Regions from separate parts of the Alkaliphilus crotonatoxidans genome, predicted to be linked through region 1. Evidence: a T-box and tRNA genes for the amino acid it is inferred to sense, from the RefSeq annotation. Region 1 holds a T-box; the other holds one or more tRNA genes.

What was found. A T-box is a leader RNA that pairs with one kind of tRNA and senses whether it is charged. The one in region 1 lies ahead of ileS (isoleucine--tRNA ligase), so its partner is inferred to be a tRNA-Ile.
Region 2: it encodes a tRNA-Ile, which carries the amino acid that the T-box ahead of ileS (isoleucine--tRNA ligase) is inferred to sense. The anticodon was not compared.

The regions. Positions count from the first base shown of each region.
Region 1 covers NZ_BAAHXS010000004.1:1,420,413-1,430,338, reverse strand. The annotation lists gene ACYQ1I_RS09405 (cation:proton antiporter) at 1-39, opposite strand, end outside; gene ACYQ1I_RS09400 (hypothetical protein) at 54-410, opposite strand; gene ACYQ1I_RS09395 (BsuPI-related putative proteinase inhibitor) at 608-1,555, opposite strand; gene ACYQ1I_RS09390 (LacI family DNA-binding transcriptional regulator) at 1,635-2,624, opposite strand; gene ACYQ1I_RS09385 (AMMECR1 domain-containing protein) at 2,749-3,453, opposite strand; gene nfsA (oxygen-insensitive NADPH nitroreductase) at 3,687-4,424, shown strand; gene ileS (isoleucine--tRNA ligase) at 4,465-7,563, opposite strand; T-box leader at 7,618-7,836, opposite strand; gene ACYQ1I_RS09370 (methyl-accepting chemotaxis protein) at 7,949-9,926, opposite strand, start outside.
Region 2 covers NZ_BAAHXS010000004.1:397,168-407,093, reverse strand. The annotation lists gene ACYQ1I_RS04535 (ECF transporter S component) at 1-412, shown strand, start outside; gene ACYQ1I_RS04530 (type III pantothenate kinase) at 428-1,234, shown strand; gene dusB (tRNA dihydrouridine synthase DusB) at 1,418-2,389, shown strand; gene ACYQ1I_RS04520 (quinate 5-dehydrogenase) at 2,464-3,393, shown strand; gene greA (transcription elongation factor GreA) at 3,635-4,111, shown strand; gene lysS (lysine--tRNA ligase) at 4,130-5,605, shown strand; rRNA gene ACYQ1I_RS04505 (16S ribosomal RNA) at 5,936-7,562, shown strand; tRNA gene ACYQ1I_RS04500 (tRNA-Ile) at 7,671-7,747, shown strand; rRNA gene ACYQ1I_RS04495 (23S ribosomal RNA) at 7,943-9,926, shown strand, end outside.

The DNA of each region.
Region 1 (9,926 bases):
AGCTAATAAAACAATACTAATTTTAACAAGAATGTCCAACTATAATACGCCTCCTATTTTTCTTTGTCAATGGATTTTGGCAAGCCGCAAACCCGGCCGATGGGAACAGAAAACATCAGACCAATGCCTGGCTTGCAAAAATCCCCCACCAGTCGATTGACAGACTCCATGGCCATATCCAGCAGCTCGTCGTTTTGTACCACTGTAAAAATTGTTTTGTTATAGGGTCTGGAGCTATCCAACAGACTTCTTAAGGAGCCGAAAATAGGGATTTTTTCATGGTCATTAATGGCTCTGGCCATTCCTTGGCTGTCCAGTACCGTTGCGCCACTAATACCTATGTTGACAAACTCGGTTAGAATATCATCCAGATATTCTACCTGATTCAAAACAATAAACAGTACATGCATTTTTTTCACTCCAATCTAAATGGGATTACATTTAAATTATAACTCTTTTTGTATACACATTTCAAATTTTTTTAGACCTTTACAATTAATGTTGAGAAAAGAAGCTATCATTACAACGTAAAAGTCCATCCTGAAGGATGGACTTTTAACAGTGACTTAACAGTGCCTCTGAAAGGGTAAGCTGCTTAATATTGGGCTTAGTCAATGGTAAGCTGGAGTATAGAATTTAAGGCTGCTTCTTGTATTTCTGCTTCTGTCTGGGCCAATACCTCAATGATTACCTCATAGGAGCCCTTCTTCAATGGTCTGCCCTCTTTGTCTGTCAGATCCCATTCCTCCTGCCAGCTGATGCTTTCAGTCGGTAACAGGGTTTTATTTATCAAGGCCATGGTAAAGAATTTATCATCCGAATAACGGTATACTTCCTGTCCCTCCTGGTCGATGATGGTGATCTCGTACTGTTGCCCGGAACCAAAGGTCAGCTCCTTTGGCTCTTTGTCACGATTTGTCAGTGAAAAATCAAATGTAATTTTGTCCCCTTGCTTCTCATAGGCTGCGATGGTTTGCAGTGAAGTATTAGCAGAATCCATTTCCTCCTTCACTCCTTTATCCTTTTCATGCTGCTCAATCAGCTCATCTAATCGGGACAACATGACCACAGCCTCTCCATAGGTTAGCTCCTCCTTTGGAGAGAAGTATCCGTTTCCTCGTCCCTTTGCCAAGCCGATAAAGTTAGCATTTCTTACGTTCCAAAGAAATTGCTCATCAATTTGATCTTCATCCTGATATAATAGTATCATAGGCTGAACCAGCTCATCCAAATTGGTGTTGGTTTTTTGTGCCCAAATGAGTACCAGGTTATGAGCTACCTCCTGTCGTGTAGTTGTTTTTAGTTCCAACTGCTGGCCTGATCCAATGGTTTTTGCCAGCAAACTATTAAACTCCTTCACCGAGATGATCTCTCCCAGCCTGGCTGCATCTATCAATGTCTTTATATTATATTGCTTTTCAAGGGATTCCAAGTAGGTCATAGCCCAATGGTCTGGGTTGCTGCTTCCAGGAATTTCGGCTCCAAAGGATGCAACATAGATTGAGGAAGCCAAAATACTGCCCAATACCAAACTACTGATTAATTTTTTATTCATTTTCATCATCCTCCTTTTCTTTACCTAATAGACGATAAAAAATGAATTTAGTTCCATAAAAAGGCAATTAGTTTTGTCCTTAGCTGCTTTCTCTTTCTAAAAGGCTGTAGTTTAACACAATTTTATGGGTTTCAAGGGTTTCTTCATTTAATATTTTAGTCAGCACTCTCATGCCAATGGCTCCCATTTCGTACATGGGCTGAGCCACAGTGGTCAGTGCCGGATAGATTTTTCCTGCCATGTCAATATTGTCAAAGCCCACAATGGCCAGCTCCTCGGGAATATTGATTCCCTGCTCCAGGGCAGCCCGCATGGCACCGATGGCCATTTCGTCATTAGCTACAAATATGGCAGTGGGTGGCTGCTCCATATCAAGGAATTTCTTTGCACCCTCATAGCCGCTCTTAAAGCGAAAGCCTCCCTCTATGACCAGCTCCTCTAAAAAGGGAAGATTATTTTCTTCCAAGGCCTTTTGATAGCCTTCCATTCTCGTACCATAGGTCACCGGGTCAAAGCGTTTGCCTGTAATGATACCAATTCGCTCATGACCCTTCTTGATTAAATATTTCATCATGGCCCTGCTGGCCCCCACATGGTCTATGGTAACCGAAGGAATATCCTCATAGTCGGTACCAATTAGTATAATCGGAATTCCATAGGTTTTGAATTTTTTATAGAGCTCCTCAGAAACCTCATTTCCGATAAAAACAACACCATCCACCTGCTTTTCGGCCATCACATCGAAATATTGTATTTCCTTTTCCTTGTCAAGGTCTGTGTTGCAAAGAAAGATATTGTACTCGTACATATTGGCAATGTCTTCAATTCCCCTTACAACCTCGGGGTAGATTTGATTTGATATGTCGGGGATTAAAATTCCAATTGTCTTTGTATTTTTAATCTTAAGACTTCTGGCAATGGCATTCGGTTTGTAGCCCAATTCCTCGATGGCCTTCATTACCTTTTCATGGGTTTCGGGCTTGACAATTTTACTTTCATTGATTACTCGGGAAACCGTAGAAATGGAAACCCCGGCCTTTCTAGCTACGTCCTTTATGTTAAACTTCACGAAATACACCTCCAATTTATTGTTAATATTAACTAATTATTCTACTTCATTCTCTAAGTTTAGTCAATATTTTGTCAATTATTTTTCTCTATTGTTCATTAATTATTAATCTTTTTCAACTATTTTAATATCGTGCAATGTCAAATCGATAAATACTAATCGCATCAGCCTCATTTTTTATTGTGGCCCTGGCATCTGCTATTTCCTTTTTTATATCATTATCCTCCACTAATCTTGGTATAATCAGGGATTTTTGCCCGCCGGCTTCGATAATAAGACCATGGTAAGCTTTGTCATCCAGGCTGCCTTCATCCTGAACAATTTCAGGAGTTCCAATGATATCCACACTGATCTTTAATTCATGGAGTATTTCCTTTTCGATCGGATGAAATCGTGGGTCCTTTGTAGCCGCCAAAATGGCATTATGAATGATTTCTTCAGCAAGATTTTTTTTAACAGGCTCAACGGTTCCTATGGAGCCCCGCAAGCTCCCTTGATGATACAGCGAGACAAATACCCCCAAAGCCTGAGCTTCCAGGGTTTCCACCAGCTCACCCTGCAGGATCAGAGTCTGATATATGTCCCAATCCAGCTGCTGTTCATGTCTAAGCCATTCCTCTATGGCTGCCCGTGCCAGGGCAACATAAATATTCTCAGGCTCCTTTGATTCCTTAGAAGAGTCCTGACAACCTAAGGATACAAATTGACTGGAAATTTTGGTATTTCTATCGAACTCAATTTCTGCTGCTGCCCCTCCCCTGATTTTCCCTTTATTGGTGATACAAAGGGGAAAATGGAGACCAGGGGTCATACCACAAAAATATTGCATTCAACCACCTCCAGTAATCCTATATAAATTAACATTCCCTAAAGTATGAGTAAATTAACAATTTTATACATGTTTTTACGCTTTATTTCAATTTAAGGAATGATTAGGGGTTGAATTCATTCTATCAAAGATAAATGAAAATAAAAAGGGGCTATTGGGCTAAATGTTTAAAGCTTTGTTAAATGTGATATAAACCTAATAGTATGGTAAAGCTTTTGACAGGAGGAAACGGTATGAATGAAACCATCAATCTATTAAAGTCTCATCGTTCAATAAGAAGATTTAAGGATACACCATTGGAGCCTGAATTACTTCAATCGATTATTGGGGCCGCCCAGGCCGCCTCTAGCTCCAGCTTTTTGCAGCCCTATACCATTATTGGCGTAAAGGACCCGGTGTTGAAGGAAGCCCTGGCAGAGCTTTCAGGAGATCAGCCCTATGTGGTCAGGGCCCCTATTTTTCTTGTCTTTTGTGCAGATTTGAACCATTTAGACCAAGCCTGCCAAATGCATGGTGTTGCCATGCCCAAGGATTACATGGAGACCTTTATCATAGCCACCGTTGATACTGCCCTGGCGGCTCAAAATGCCATGGTGGCTGCCGAAGCCCTGGGCTTGGGCGGGGTTTACATTGGAGGAATCAGAAATAACCCCCGGGAAGTTTGCAGGCTTTTGAACATTCCCAAGTATGCCTTTCCTCTATTCGGAATGTGCCTGGGATACCCCGACCAGCAGCCCCAAATAAAGCCCCGGCTTCCGCAATCCATCATCTACAGGGAAAATTACTATACTTCAGTAAATGAGACTGAACTCATTGCTGAATATGATGAAATAATCAGCCAATATTATCTGGAAAGAACCAAGGGAAGGCGAAATGACCAATGGTCCAGGCAAATGGCTGAAAAATTCAGCCTTGAGTTGCGACCCCATATGGAGGCATTTTTAAAGGAGCAGGGATTTGCTATGAAATAAAAAATCAGGGCCCTATTCAAATATGGGCCCTGATTTTTGTTTAAAGTCTTGTTATTTTGATTCCAGTTTCATGGTCATTTAAATTCTGCTTTTCAAGGCTATCATCCTTGACCGATTCAATGGAAACCGCCAGGGTTTCTGTCATGATGTACTCCTTAAAGGTTTCCACCGCCTTGGTAATGGCTTCATCTCCATCATAGACGATCTTGATTTGGTCTGATACCTCATAACCGTTATTTTTTCTCATTTGCTGTATCTTTGAAACGAATTCCCGGGCATAGCCTTCATCGAGAAGGTCCTCTGTCAGGCTGGTATCCAGAATAACAAAGAGGTTATTCTCTGTTTCTACGGTAAAGCCCTCCTTAGAGGCAATGGTAATCTGTACATAGTCCTTTAGAATTTCCACCATCTCTCCATCCAGCTCCAGCATTAGGCTTTCCCCTGCCTCCAGCTTGGCTGCCACCTCTGCTGCATTGAGACCTGCCAGGGCCTTGCCTAGGGATTTTATTTTGGATCCCAGAATGGCCCCTGCTGTTCTGAAATTGGGCTTGAGGTTAAAGTCCATGTATTCCTTTAAATTCTTCTCAAACACAACTTCCTTTACATTCAGCTCCTCCATCATCAAGGGAACTAAGTCACTGATTTGGGCCTCAAACTTTCCATCCACCAGAATCTTTTGAAGGGGCTGGCGAACCTTAATTTTCGCCTGGGCCCTTGCCGCTCGGCCCAGACCCACCAGACTTCTTACCAGGTCCATCTTTTCCTCCACCTGTTTATCAATCAAGGCTTCCTCCGTTACGGGATAATCCGCCAGGTGGACAGAAAGCTCCCCTGTCAGCTTCTGGTACATTTCATCCGACATGAAGGGTGCAAAGGGAGCCACCAGCTTTGAAACCCCCACCAGTATTTCGTAGGTGGTATTATAGACAGATTTTTTGTCATCTGTCAGCTCCACGGCCCAGAATCGTCTTCTTGCCCTTCGAATGTACCAGTTCGATAAATCTTCATTGACAAATTCCTGGATTTTTCTGACGGACTTGGTTAAATCGTAGCCCTTCATATCTAAATCGATATTCTTCACCAGGCTGTTGAATTTGGAAAGTATCCAACGATCCAGCTCGGGCCTTTCATCATAGGGCACAAAGAAGCTGGTGGCATCGATTCCATCGGTATTGGCATACAGGGTAAAGAAGGTATAGACATTTTGTATGGTGGTAAAGAATTTACTTTGAACCTCCTTTAATCCCTCTATATCAAAACGGGTTGGTGTCCAGGCAGGTGATACATGCAATAGATACCACCGCAATACATCGGCCCCGTACTGATCAAAGAGCTCAAAGGGATCAACGGTATTGCCTCTGGATTTAGACATTTTTCTTCCGTCTTTATCGAGTATTAAGTCATTAACCAATACATTTTTATAGGGGGCCACGCCCTTGACAAAGGTAGAGATGGCCAGCAGGGAATAGAACCAACCCCGGGTTTGGTCAATACCCTCGCAAATATAGTCGGCAGGGAACAGTACATCAAAGTTTTCCTTGTTTTCAAAGGGGTAATGGTGCTGGGCAAAGGGCATGGCCCCGCTGTCAAACCAGCAGTCGATTACTTCTGACACCCGGGTCATGGTGCCTCCGCATTGATCACATTTTAAATGGACATCATCCACATAGGGTCGATGCAGCTCAATGGATTCGTCGATTTCCTCCAAAGCCCTTTCTGCCAATTCCTTGCGGGAGCCCACAGAGGTGGTGTGACCGCATTGACAGCGCCAGATATTTAACGGTGTTCCCCAATAACGGCTTCTCGATAGGGCCCAATCATTCAAATTCTCAAGCCAGTTGCCAAAACGCTTTTCACCCACATAGTCGGGGTACCAATTGACGCTGTTATTGTTGGCAATCAGCTGATCCTTCATTTTAGTCACCTCTATATACCAGCTTGGCTTTCCATAGTATAGTAGGGGTGTTGAGCATCGCCAGCAATGGGGGTAATTATGGTCAAATTTCTCTTTCTTGTATAGCTTATTTTCCCCATGGAGCCATTTTATAATGTCAACATCACAATCCATTACAAACCGGCCCTCCCAGGGGGTGGTGGTATATTTGCCGCTTTCATCCACCGGCTGCAGTACAGGCAGATCGTATTTTCTTCCTACCTGGTAGTCATCCTCACCGAAGGCAGGGGCGATGTGTACAATCCCTGTACCATCATCGGTGGTAACATAATCGGCATTGGTTACAAAGAAGGCCTTCTTGTCGGCATGAACAAAGGGCATTAGCTGTTCATACGCTACATATTCCAGTTCTTTCCCCTTTAATTCCTCTAATATCTCAAAATCTTCCCCCAATACCTTCTTGGCAAGCTTATCGACAACAATATATACTTTTCCGTTTTGTCTAACCTTTAAATAGGTTTCCTCCGGGTGAACAGCCAGCGCCACGTTGGCCGCCAGGGTCCAGGGGGTTGTGGTCCATACCAGGAAATATTCCTCGGCATCCTTCCGTTTAAAGGGCACAATCACAGTATTGGATTTGATTTCTTTATAGCCCTGGGATACCTCATGGGAGGCCAGACCTGTTCCACATCGTGGGCAATAGGGCAAGATTTTGTGGCCCTCATAGATATAGCCCTGCTTAAAAAATTGGTCTAAAATCCACCAGACCGATTCAATATAGTTATTGTCCAGGGTGATATAGGGGTTATCGAGGTCAATGGAATAACCCATCCTTTTGGTCATTTCACGCCAATGCCTTTCATAGGTGAAAACCGATTCTCGGCATTTTTCATTGAATTTGTCGATACCATAGGCTTCAATTTCCTGCTTGCTGCTAAGCTTTAATTGCTTTTCCACCTCAATTTCCACCGGCAGACCGTGGGTATCCCATCCGGCCTTTCTTTTTACCTGATGGCCTGTCATGGTCTTATAGCGGCACACCGAGTCCTTTAGGGTTCTGGCTAAAACATGGTGGATTCCCGGCTTTCCATTGGCTGTTGGGGGGCCTTCATAGAAAATAAAGGATTTTTGTCCTTCTCTCATCTGAATACTTTTTTCCAGCACATTATTTTGATCCCAATGGTCTGCAATTGTCCCTTCACGCTGGGCAACAGGGGAATTAGACAACGATTGATACTTTTCCATAGGCTTCATCCTTTCAAGCTATTTTATACATAAATAAAGTCCCTAAGCATTACACTTAGGGACGATTTTACCGCGGTACCACCCTGATTATAGGCAGCATACTGCTTCCTATCACTTAATACAAGTTAACGTATGTCTACGGGAAACCCTACTGCTTTTCAGGAATCCGGCTCAGAGGTGATCTTCATAAAAGGCCTCATCATAATCTTTCAGCATATGATTATGTCTCTGTAAATCAGCTGTTTTTACTACTGTCCTCTTCTTCGCCAATTTATTACATTTTATAAGATTATACACTGATTTGAAGGACTGTGTCAAGTCCTTGGAAGGAATACTCCTTATGGATTATACCCATTGGCACCATTCTTATACACCCCAACAGGTATTATGCCCTAACAGTAAATTTTTCGATGGCATTTTTTAATATATCGGCCAGCTCCTGAAGCTCCCTGGCATGGGAGGCCACCTCTTCAATAGAGGCCAACTGTTCTTCTGTGGCAGCCGAAACCTGCTGGGTGGCAGCAGAGGTTTCCTCTGCCGTTGCCGATACATTTTCTATCACACCTACAATTTCATCCTTTTTAAGGGCCATTTCATCGGAGCTCTGCTCTACTTCATTAACTTTTTGCTTTACAGCAGTAATTGCACCAGATATTTGATTAAATATCTCCTGGGTCATAGTAACGGCCTTATCCTGTTCCATAACGATATTTTGTGCCGTATCCATGGAAACCACAGCATTGTTGGCCTGATTTTGAATTCCTTCAATGAGCAGGTAGATTTCCTTAGTGGCATTGCCCGATTGCTCTGCCAGCTTTCTGATTTCATCAGCCACCACAGCAAAGCCCTTGCCGGCCTCCCCAGCCCTGGCTGCTTCAATAGCGGCATTCAAGGCCAATAGATTAGTCTGCTCTGAAATCTGGGTAATGGTCTGGGTAATAATGCTGATGGCATCGGCGCTTTCATGTAAGCTGTTGATAATTTTACTAACCTCTATAGCGGAATCCCTGGTTTGAATGGTCTTTTCCACCAGCTCCTCCAGGGTCCTTAGCCCTTGACTACTTAACTCATTGGTCTCCTCTGCCACATCCTTCACTGATTGGGTAGACAGCAGTACCTCTTCGATTTTTCCAGCCAGCTCATTGACCTTCACGGCCCCTGTTTCTGTGTCTCTGGCCTGCTCGCCGGCACTTTTGGCTATTTCCTCCACCGTCAGGGCCACCTCGTTGGTGGCGGCACTGGTTTGCTCCGTTATACCGGCCAGGGCTGTGGCTGTTTCTACAACGGTTCTGGAGGAGTTTTGCACATCCTCTATTAAGGCACGAATATTTTCCATCATCGTGTTGAAGCTGGCGCTTAATTCCCCAAATTCGTCATTGGTATTAATTTGAGAAAATACGCTTAAATCTCCTGTGGAAGCCCTGCCGAAGGCTCCTTTAAGCTGATTTAAGGGGCCTGAAATTCTTCTTGAAATGATAATAGCAATACCTACCCCTAAGATGGAAGCAATAATTACTCCGATCAATATATAATTTAAAAGGTCACTGGTGCTTGTCAGCAGCTCATGGGCCTCCATGGCTCCCATCAGCTTCCATCCGGTGCTGGGTATAGTGGTGAAGCTCATGAACTTGTGTCCACCGTCAAACTCATATCGTATAAAGTCTGCTTCATGGCTGACCACGGTTTCCCAAAAGCTCTGGCCTGTAATGTCATTGGTTCCGATCCGTTCAACATCGGGATGAGAAATGACAATTCCCTGCTGACTGGCCAGGACTAAATAGCCCTCATTTCCCAGATGAACATTGCCTATTTTTTCTGCAAGACCCTCGATGTCGACGTCAAAGGCTACCACTCCAAGGGTGCTGCCATTATCCTGAATGATTTTCGAAGCCGTAATGGTATATTGACCGGAATTTGTATCTATGTAGGGATCCGTCCAGGCTACCCTGTCGGGGTTTTTCAGCGCCTCGGAATACCAGGGTCTATCGGTGGGATCATAACCCGCTGGCACCTCGGAACGGGGGTAAAGATACATTCCTTTACTTTCTGTTCCTACATAGGTATTGAGAACAGACTCGTTGGGATGATTGGCATTGGCTAATAATTCCATGGCTAAATCAAAATATTGATTTTGACTTGCTTCGTCGCCCCCCAGCTGACCTTCTCTGGCCAGCTTGATCACTAAAGAGTTTTCCGCCAGGGCCTTCACCTGCCTCTCGATTCCCAAGAAGTACTCATTTAATGAATCAGCCGCCTGGTTAGCAGTTTGCTCAGTGGTTAACTTCAGCTTTTCTTCCAGTATGGAATAGGCCCTTCGATAGCTCAGAAAGCCCAACAGGCTTACGGGTAGTACAATGATTAAA
Region 2 (9,926 bases), 1.0 Mb from region 1:
TACCATAAGCGTCACTACGATGCATATTCCGATAATTATTGCAGCGATACTAGCAGGGCCCCAAGTGGCATTGTTTGTGGGACTAATCTTTGGAATCAGCAGCTTTATTCGGGCTACACCGGGGTTTTTCAGTGACCCGTTGGTTTCTATTCTGCCCAGGATTTTTATCGGCTTAACGGCCTACTATAGCTATAAGCTGACCAAAAGCCCGGTAGTGGCAGCCATTATAGGAACGGCAACCAATACCATAGGAGTTTTAACAATGGTTTATCTCAGGGGCTATTTGCCATTGGCGGTGGTAACGGCTACGGCATCAATCAATGGTACCGCTGAAATCATTATTTCATCTATCATTGTATATGCCATTATAAAAGTGCTGCAAAAAAATAAAGCAATCAAAAGCATATGCTAGATAGAAGGTGAATAAATGATTTTAGTATTTGATGTGGGTAATACAAACATCGTTTTGGGTGTCTATCATGACAGAGAGCTGGTGGATTTTTGGAGAATTGCCACTGATAAGAATAAGACCTCCGATGAATATGCCATGTTGATTAATCAATTATTCCAACATAGCGGGGTAAACATAGAGGAAATTGATGATGTCATTATTTCATCCGTCGTTCCCAACATTATGTATTCCCTGGAGCATACAGTCAGAAAGCTATTTAATATAGAGCCTTTAGTGGTAGGCCCCGGAATTAAAACCGGTATGAATATTAAGTATGATAACCCCAAGCAGGTGGGGGCAGATAGAATTGTGAATGCTGTTGCTGCCTATGAAAAGTATGGGGGCCCCCTAATTATTGTCGATTTTGGCACAGCAACAACATTTTGTGCCATTTCCCCAAAGGGTGATTATTTAGGTGGAACCATTTCTCCCGGTATAAAAATATCAAGCGATGCCTTGTTTCAACAGGCAGCAAAGCTGCCCCGGGTGGAATTGGTTAAGCCGGGAAAGGTAATCTGTAAAAACACTGTTAACAGTATCCAGGCGGGGATTATATATGGCTATGTAGGTCTTGTGGAATATATTATTAAAAAAATGCAAAAGGAATTAAGGCATGATAATATTAAGGTGATTGCCACCGGTGGGCTATCAAGCCTCATTGCCAGTGAATCAGATTGTATTGACATTGTTGATAAGTTTCTAACCCTGGATGGATTGAATATTATCTATGAGCGAAATAAAGAAGAAGCAGAGAAACGTAAAGCCATAAAGGAAATGGAATAGACTGTCATATGCCCAGCCCTCACCAACTGTTAGCAGTGGAGGCTGGGCAGCTTTATGCTTCAATATGTCTTACTAGCTTGACTTATTTTCTGTGTTAAATAACATGGTTTATACCCTGTAAAGCAGCCCTATACTAAGATATAATATATAGGTAATTGGACATGATATAACAGAGGTGAACATATGAAAATTGGTAACATTACATTGGAAAACACAGTTTTTTTAGCACCCATGGCTGGCGTGACGGACCTGCCTTTTCGCTTGATTTGTAAAGAGATGGGCTGTGGAATGGTCTATACTGAAATGGTCAGTTCAAGGGCCCTTTATTATGGAGATAAAAAGACAGAGGCCCTGTTAAACATTGAAGAAGCAGAGAAGCCCGTTGCTATTCAGATTTTCGGCTCAGAGCCTGAAATAATGGCCAGGGCAGCGTATTATTTAAATGAAAGGGAAAATGTTATTTTAGACATTAATATGGGCTGCCCCACGCCTAAAATTACTAAAAATGGAGACGGCAGTGCTTTGATGAAAAATTCGAAGCTGGCGGGAAAAATTATTAAGGCTGTGGTAAAGGAATCAATCAAGCCTGTTACGGTAAAAATCCGTAAGGGCTGGGATGATAACAGTGTCAATGCCGTTGAGATGGCCAGCGTGATTGAAGAAAGCGGTGCCTCCGCAGTAACGGTTCATGGAAGAACACGGGAACAATATTATTCGGGTAAGGCTGATTGGGAAATTATTAAAGAGGTAAAGGCAGCAGTGAAGATTCCTGTCATTGGAAATGGTGATGTATTTTCCTTGGAGGATGCGGCGGCCCTTTTAAGGAAAACCCATTGTGATGGAATAATGATTGGTCGAGGTTCCCAGGGAAATCCATGGATTTTCAAACAGATTCATCATTATGCTCTAACAGGGGAAATGATGCCTGAACCTAGCCTTGAGGAAAGAATTGCTGTTATAAAGAAGCATATGGATTTAGTGATAAGCATGAAGGGGGAGTACATTGGGATAAGAGAAATGAGAAAGCACATCGCATGGTATATGAAGGGCTTTAAAAATAGTGCCCAGCTGCGAAATAAGATTAACCATGTTGATTCATATTTAGAGATGCTGAATTTGCTGAATGGGTACCTGGCTGAAAATCAGGTTAGATAATTTGTTGCGCACCTCCGTATAAGCTTTTGTAATTAGACAATAATACAAAGGGAAATTATAAGGGAGGAAGCACAATGAAAAGAATTGTGAGTATTAGCCTGGGTAGCAGTAAAAGAGATCATGCTGCCATAATAGAAGCATTTGGTGAACGGTATAGTCTGGAGCGAATCGGAACGGATGGCTCATTAAACAGGGTCATTGATTTAATTCGTCAGCTGGATGGACAAGTTGATGCCTTTGGTATGGGGGGGATAGACCTATATTTATGGGGAGGGAACAGGCGCTATATCATTCGGGAAGCCCGAAAAATTAAAAATGCTGCTAAAATGACACCCATTGTTGATGGGGCTGGCCTTAAAAATACCCTTGAAAGAAGGGTAATATATCATTTAAATGCTGATAAAAAAGTACTGTTTAATAACAAAAAGGTATTAATGCCTTCTGCCATGGACCGCTTCGGAATGGCTGAAGCCATTGATACCTGCGGTGGAAATTTAATAATTGGTGATTTAATCTTTGCGCTGGGGCTTGAAATACCACTATATTCTTTAAAAAGCCTTCATCGAATTGCCAGTATATTGGCTCCCATCGTATGTCAGCTTCCCTTTAGATTCTTGTACCCCACAGGAAATAAGCAGGAACAAGAAAAGTATCATACTGTTTCTAGGTATTATGAACAGGCGGAGATTGTGGCGGGTGATTTTCACTATATCAAACGTTTTATGCCGCCAAGCCTAAAGAATAAAATTATTATTACCAATACGGTGACAGAGGCAGATATTGAAACTTTAAGAAACAGAGAAGCCTCTATGCTAATCACGACTACACCTGAGGTAGCAGGAAGATCCTTTGGTACAAATGTACTTGAAGCATTATTGGTAGTGGTTGCTGCCGAAAGAGGACTGCCTCCTGTGGAACAGCAATATGAGGTCTTATTAAATGAACTGGCCCTACAGCCCAGAATAGAATATTTAAATCCTGTTGATGAAAATAGTATGGAATAATCAACGATTTAACTTGACAATTTTAATACCCTATCTTATAATATCTACAACATATAGCAAAACAAGCACTGCTTGAGTCAGTGCTTGTGGCTTGTCAAGGATATAATTTCCATTTGATTTTAAAGAATAAAATAAGCTCAGGGACATATATTATCTAACATCATACATATATATAATGTAGTTTAAGACCAGCATCAATGTTTTTCCAGTTAAAACTAATAGGCCAAAGGAGAGGGATAGCATGATGGATAGAGATGTTGTATTGACGGTTAACGGATTAAAGAAGATTGAAGAAGAACTGGAACAATTAAAGACAGTTAGAAGGAAAGAGGTTGCTGAACGGATTAAACAGGCTATAGCCTTTGGAGATATAAGTGAAAACTCTGAGTACGATGAAGCTAAAAACGAACAGGCTCAAGTTGAGGAACGAATATTAAAATTAGAAAGCATGCTAAAAAAAGCCCGGGTAATTGATGAAGATGATATCAGCATTGATGTTGTCAGTATTGGGGCAACTGTTACTGTGAAGGACATTGAATTTGATGAAACAGTGGAATATACCATTGTAGGCTCAGCAGAAGCAGATCCCTATGAATTAAAAATATCAAATGAATCCCCTGTAGGGCGGGCTCTGATTGGGAAAAAAATCGGAGAGGTTGTGGAAGTTCAAATACCAGATGGTATTACGAAATATGAAGTACTACAAATTAAAAGATAGTTTGGGGGAGAACAAAGGATGATGCAGGAAGAAAATTTGAATGAGCTCCTTAAAATAAGAAGGGAAAAATTAAGGCAGCTTCAAGAAGCAGGCATGGACCCTTTTAAAATTGAAAAGGTGAACATTACCCATTATAGTAAATTTATAAAGGAAAACTTTGAAACCCTTGAAGGACAAGCTGCTACGGTGGCAGGCCGAATTATGACGAAACGGGGCCATGGAAAGGCCAGTTTTATAAATGTTCAAGACTATGAAGGGCAAATACAGGCCTATATCAGACAGGATATGGTCGGAGAAGAAGTCTATAAGCAGTTTACCTCCTATGACATTGGCGATATTGTAGAGATCGTCGGAGAAATCTTTCGAACCAATAAAGGCGAAATTTCTATTAAAGCGGAATCAATAAGACTGTTAACTAAGTCATTGCAGGTGCTGCCTGAAAAATGGCATGGCTTAAAGGATCAGGATTTAAGATATCGACAAAGATATGTTGATTTAATCGTAAACCCTGAGGTGAAGGAAACCTTTATAAAAAGAAATAAGATTATTAAAGCTGTAAGGGAATTTTTAGATGAAAAAGGCTATCTGGAGGTAGAAACCCCCATTTTAACATCCGTTGCTGGTGGTGCTGCCGCTAGACCCTTTATGACTCATCACAATACCCTGGATATTGATATGCAGCTTAGAATTGCCAATGAGTTATATCTAAAAAGGTTAATTGTTGGCGGCTTTGATAAGGTGTATGAAATGGGAAAAATGTTTAGAAATGAAGGTATATCTATTAAACACAACCCAGAGTTTACCAATATGGAGCTTTATGCTGCCTACCATGATTACAAGGATATGATGGAAATTACTGAAAATCTAGTAGCCTATTGTGCTGAAAAGGTTAACGGCTCTACAGTTGTCAACTATCAAGGGGTGGAAATTGACTTTAAGCCGCCCTGGAAAAGAGTTTCAATGCATGACTTGGTCAAGGAAAAAACAGGTGTTAATTTCTATGATTTTGATACAGATGAAGAAGCCAGAAAAATTGCTAAGGAGCAATTACATTTAGAGGTAGAGCCTCACTTTACAAGGGGACACCTTGTCAATTTGGCATTTGAAGAATTTTGTGAGAAGGATTTAATTCAACCTACCTTCGTATTACATCACCCTGTTGAGGTATCGCCATTGGCTAAGCGAAATCCCGACAATCCTTTAATTACCAATCGATTTGAGGCCTTTGCAAATACTTGGGAAATTGCCAATGCTTTTTCTGAATTAAACGACCCAATTGATCAAAAACAACGTTTTGAAGCACAATTACTGCAACGAGAAGCTGGTGATGATGAGGCCCATCCAATGGATTTAGACTTTATTAACGCCCTGGAAGTAGGACTTCCCCCTACCGGTGGTCTTGGGGTTGGTATTGATAGAATGATTATGCTGTTGACAGATTCACCTTCTATACGGGATATTATTTTATTCCCAACAATGAAGCCCGTAGAATAATATAACTTTCTTTTAAGACCAAAGCCCGCCTATGGCGGGCTTTGACATTTCAACCGAATTTTTTTTAACTTTTATTTATAAAACCAATTGACTTTCATATTACTATGTGTTATATTCTTATATGTTGTTCGAAGCAGGGTCAAATCATTCTAAAAAACGATCCAAAAAACTTAAAAAAGTTATTGACAAAGACTTTGAATAATGATATAGTATAAAAGTCGCCACTTGATGGCGCAGGGGTGAAAGCCCTCTAAGGTCTTTGAAAACTGAACAGTATAGATATTAAGCCAGCATATAAAAGTCATTTTAAAATGACACCCAGAAATTTTTTTGATTAAGAGTTTGATCCTGGCTCAGGATGAACGCTGGCGGCGTGCCTAACACATGCAAGTCGAGCGGGCTGACGCTCAACACTGAGAATTCAGTATTTTGTCTAAATAGCCACCGTCAAGGACGGAAGTATGGAGTCCTTCACGCGTTATTTAAGTGACAACACATGTTGTAAAGTGAACTGAATTTTGAGTGTTGAGCGGAAGCTAGCGGCGGACGGGTGAGTAACGCGTGGGCAACCTGCCCTGTACTGAGGGACAACAACGGGAAACCGTTGCTAATACCTCATAATACCTTTTAAAGGCATCTTTTTAAGGTCAAAGATTTATCGGTACAGGATGGGCCCGCGTCTGATTAGCTAGTTGGTGGGGTAATGGCCCACCAAGGCGACGATCAGTAGCCGACCTGAGAGGGTGATCGGCCACACTGGAACTGAGACACGGTCCAGACTCCTACGGGAGGCAGCAGTGGGGAATATTGCACAATGGGCGAAAGCCTGATGCAGCAACGCCGCGTGAGCGATGAAGGCCTTCGGGTCGTAAAGCTCTGTCCTAAGGGAAGAAATTTGACGGTACCTTGGGAGGAAGCCCCGGCTAACTACGTGCCAGCAGCCGCGGTAATACGTAGGGGGCAAGCGTTATCCGGAATCACTGGGCGTAAAGGGTGCGTAGGCGGTCTTACAAGTCAGGGGTGAAAGGCTACGGCTCAACCGTAGTAAGCCTTTGAAACTGTAGGACTTGAGTGCAGGAGAGGAAAGTGGAATTCCTAGTGTAGCGGTGAAATGCGTAGATATTAGGAGGAACACCAGTGGCGAAGGCGACTTTCTGGACTGTAACTGACGCTGAGGCACGAAAGTGTGGGGAGCGAACAGGATTAGATACCCTGGTAGTCCACACCGTAAACGATGAGTGCTAGGTGTTGGGGGTCAAACCTCAGTGCCGCAGCTAACGCATTAAGCACTCCGCCTGGGGAGTACGCTCGCAAGAGTGAAACTCAAAGGAATTGACGGGGACCCGCACAAGCAGCGGAGCATGTGGTTTAATTCGAAGCAACGCGAAGAACCTTACCTGGACTTGACATCCCTCGGACCACTCCTTAATCGGAGTCTTCCCTTCGGGGACTGAGGAGACAGGTGGTGCATGGTTGTCGTCAGCTCGTGTCGTGAGATGTTGGGTTAAGTCCCGCAACGAGCGCAACCCTTGTCTTTAGTTGCCAGCAGTTCGGCTGGGCACTCTAGAGAGACTGCCGGGGATAACTCGGAGGAAGGTGGGGATGACGTCAAATCATCATGCCCCTTATGTTCAGGGCTACACACGTGCTACAATGGCCGATACAAAGGGCAGCGAAGGAGTAATCTGAAGCCAATCCCATAAAGTCGGTCCCAGTTCGGATTGTGGGCTGAAACTCGCCCACATGAAGTTGGAGTTGCTAGTAATCGCGAATCAGAATGTCGCGGTGAATGCGTTCCCGGGTCTTGTACACACCGCCCGTCACACCATGGGAGTCGGAAGCACCCGAAGCCAGCTATCTAACCGTAAGGAGGAAGCTGTCGAAGGTGAAGTCGATGACTGGGGTGAAGTCGTAACAAGGTAGCCGTATCGGAAGGTGCGGCTGGATCACCTCCTTTCTAAGGAGCTTAGGCTTAAGCTATACTGTTTGGTTTTGAAAGACCTTTAAGGGTTTTGATACAAATCCAAAATGAATGGAAAAATTCCCAACATTATAAAAAAGACAAGGGCTTATAGCTCAGCTGGTTAGAGCGCACGCCTGATAAGCGTGAGGTCGGTGGTTCGAGTCCACTTAAGCCCACCACAATAGAAGTGAGAAATGAGACGCGAGAAGCGAACAAATTTGCCTCTCGCATCCTTTGTCTTACATCTAGTATTGTTCCTTGAAAACTGCACAATGTTTAAAAGTAAAGCTGAGAATAATACACAGCGTAAGCTGTTGTATGCATCAATTACTCTTTAAGTTAATGTCGATCATTAACTGAACGATTATTAGCATGGTCAAGCTAATAAGGGCAGAGGGTGGATGCCTTGGTACCAGGAGCCGACGAAGGACGTGGTAAGCTGCGATAAGCATCGGGGAGCTGCAAGCAAGCTTTGATCCGGTGATTTCCGAATGGGGAAACCCACTTGAAGTAATGTTCAAGTATCATTTACTGAATCCATAGGTAAATGAAGGTAGACCAGGGGAACTGAAACATCTAAGTACCCTGAGGAAGAGAAAGAAAAATCGATTCCCTTAGTAGCGGCGAGCGAAATGGGATGAGCCCAAACCGATAGGGTTTACTCTATCGGGGTTGCGGACACAGTCTTAAGAAGGCGGCTATTGTAATAGAAGAGGTCTGGAAGGGCCCACCATAGAAGGTAATAGTCCTGTATATGAAACAAGAAGGCCTTTGACTGTGCTCCAGAGTACCACGGGACACGTGAAACCCTGTGGGAAGCTGGGGGGACCACCCCCCAAGGCTAAATACTACCTGGTGACCGATAGCGCATAGTACCGTGAGGGAAAGGTGAAAAGAACCCCGGAAGGGGAGTGAAATAGAACCTGAAACCCTTTGCTTACAAGCTGTGGGAGCACTTTTTATGTGTGACCGCGTACTTTTTGTAGAACGGGCCAACGAGTTATGGTATGAAGCAAGGTTAAGCACTTCAGGTGCGAAGCCGTAGCGAAAGCGAGTCTTAACTGGGCGCTTAGTTTCATGCCATAGACCCGAAACCAGGCGACCTACCCATGGACAGGATGAAGCGGAAGTAAAATTTCGTGGAGGTCCGAACCGATTGACGTTGAAAAGTCACCGGATGAGCTGTGGGTAGCGGTGAAATTCCAATCGAGCTTGGAGATAGCTGGTTCTCGCCGAAATAGCTTTAGGGCTAGCCTCAGGTTTAGAGATGCGGAGGTAGAGCACTGAATGGTCTAGGGGCCTTCACCGGTTACCAAAACCTATCAAACTCCGAATGCCGTTATCTTTTACCTGGGAGTCAGACTGCGAGTGATAAGATCCGTAGTCAAGAGGGAAACAGCCCAGACCATCAGCTAAGGTCCCTAAGTATACGTTAAGTGGAAAAGGATGTGGAGTTGCACAGACAACCAGGATGTTGGCTTAGAAGCAGCCACTCATTTAAAGAGTGCGTAATAGCTCACTGGTCGAGTGATTCTGCGCCGAAAATGTCCGGGGCTCAAACGTATCACCGAAGCTATGGATGCTGACGTAATCATTAGTACTTTTATGATCCAATGCTGACGCATGAGGACATTTAGCGAAAACAAACTTAGCCATCCGCTAGGATTAAATCAAAGTTTTCGCCAAATACCTTAAGCAAAGCTATTTATGAAAGTAGTAATGATTACGTCAGCGTGGTAGGCGAGCATTCTGTAAGGGTTGAAGCTGTACCGGAAGGAGCAGTGGACTTTACAGAAGAGAGAATGTTGGCATGAGTAACGAGAGGCAGGTGAGAATCCTGCCCGTCGAAAACCTAAGGTTTCCTGAGGAAGGTTCGTCCGCTCAGGGTTAGTCGGGACCTAAGCCGAGGCCGAAGGGCGTAGGCGATGGACAACAGGTTGAGATTCCTGTACCACCTGTAATCGCTTGAGAGATGGGGTGACACAGTAGGATAGGTCATGCGCACCGTTGGTTGTGTGCGTCTAAGCTGGTAGGGAGTTAGGATAGGCAAATCCGTCTTAACATATCCTGAGAAGTGATGGGGAGCGAAATTTAAGTAGCGAACTGATTGATTCCACACTGTCAAGAAAAGCCTCTATCGAGATTATTAGGTGCCCGTACCGCAAACCGACACAGGTAGGTGAGGAGAGAATCCTAAGACGAACGGGAGAACTATTGTTAAGGAACTCGGCAAAATGACCCCGTAACTTCGGGAGAAGGGGTGCCGGAATAGGTGAAGGATTTACTCCGTAAGCCTGATCCGGCCGCAGAGAATAGGCCCAAGCGACTGTTTAGCAAAAACATAGGTCTCTGCTAAGT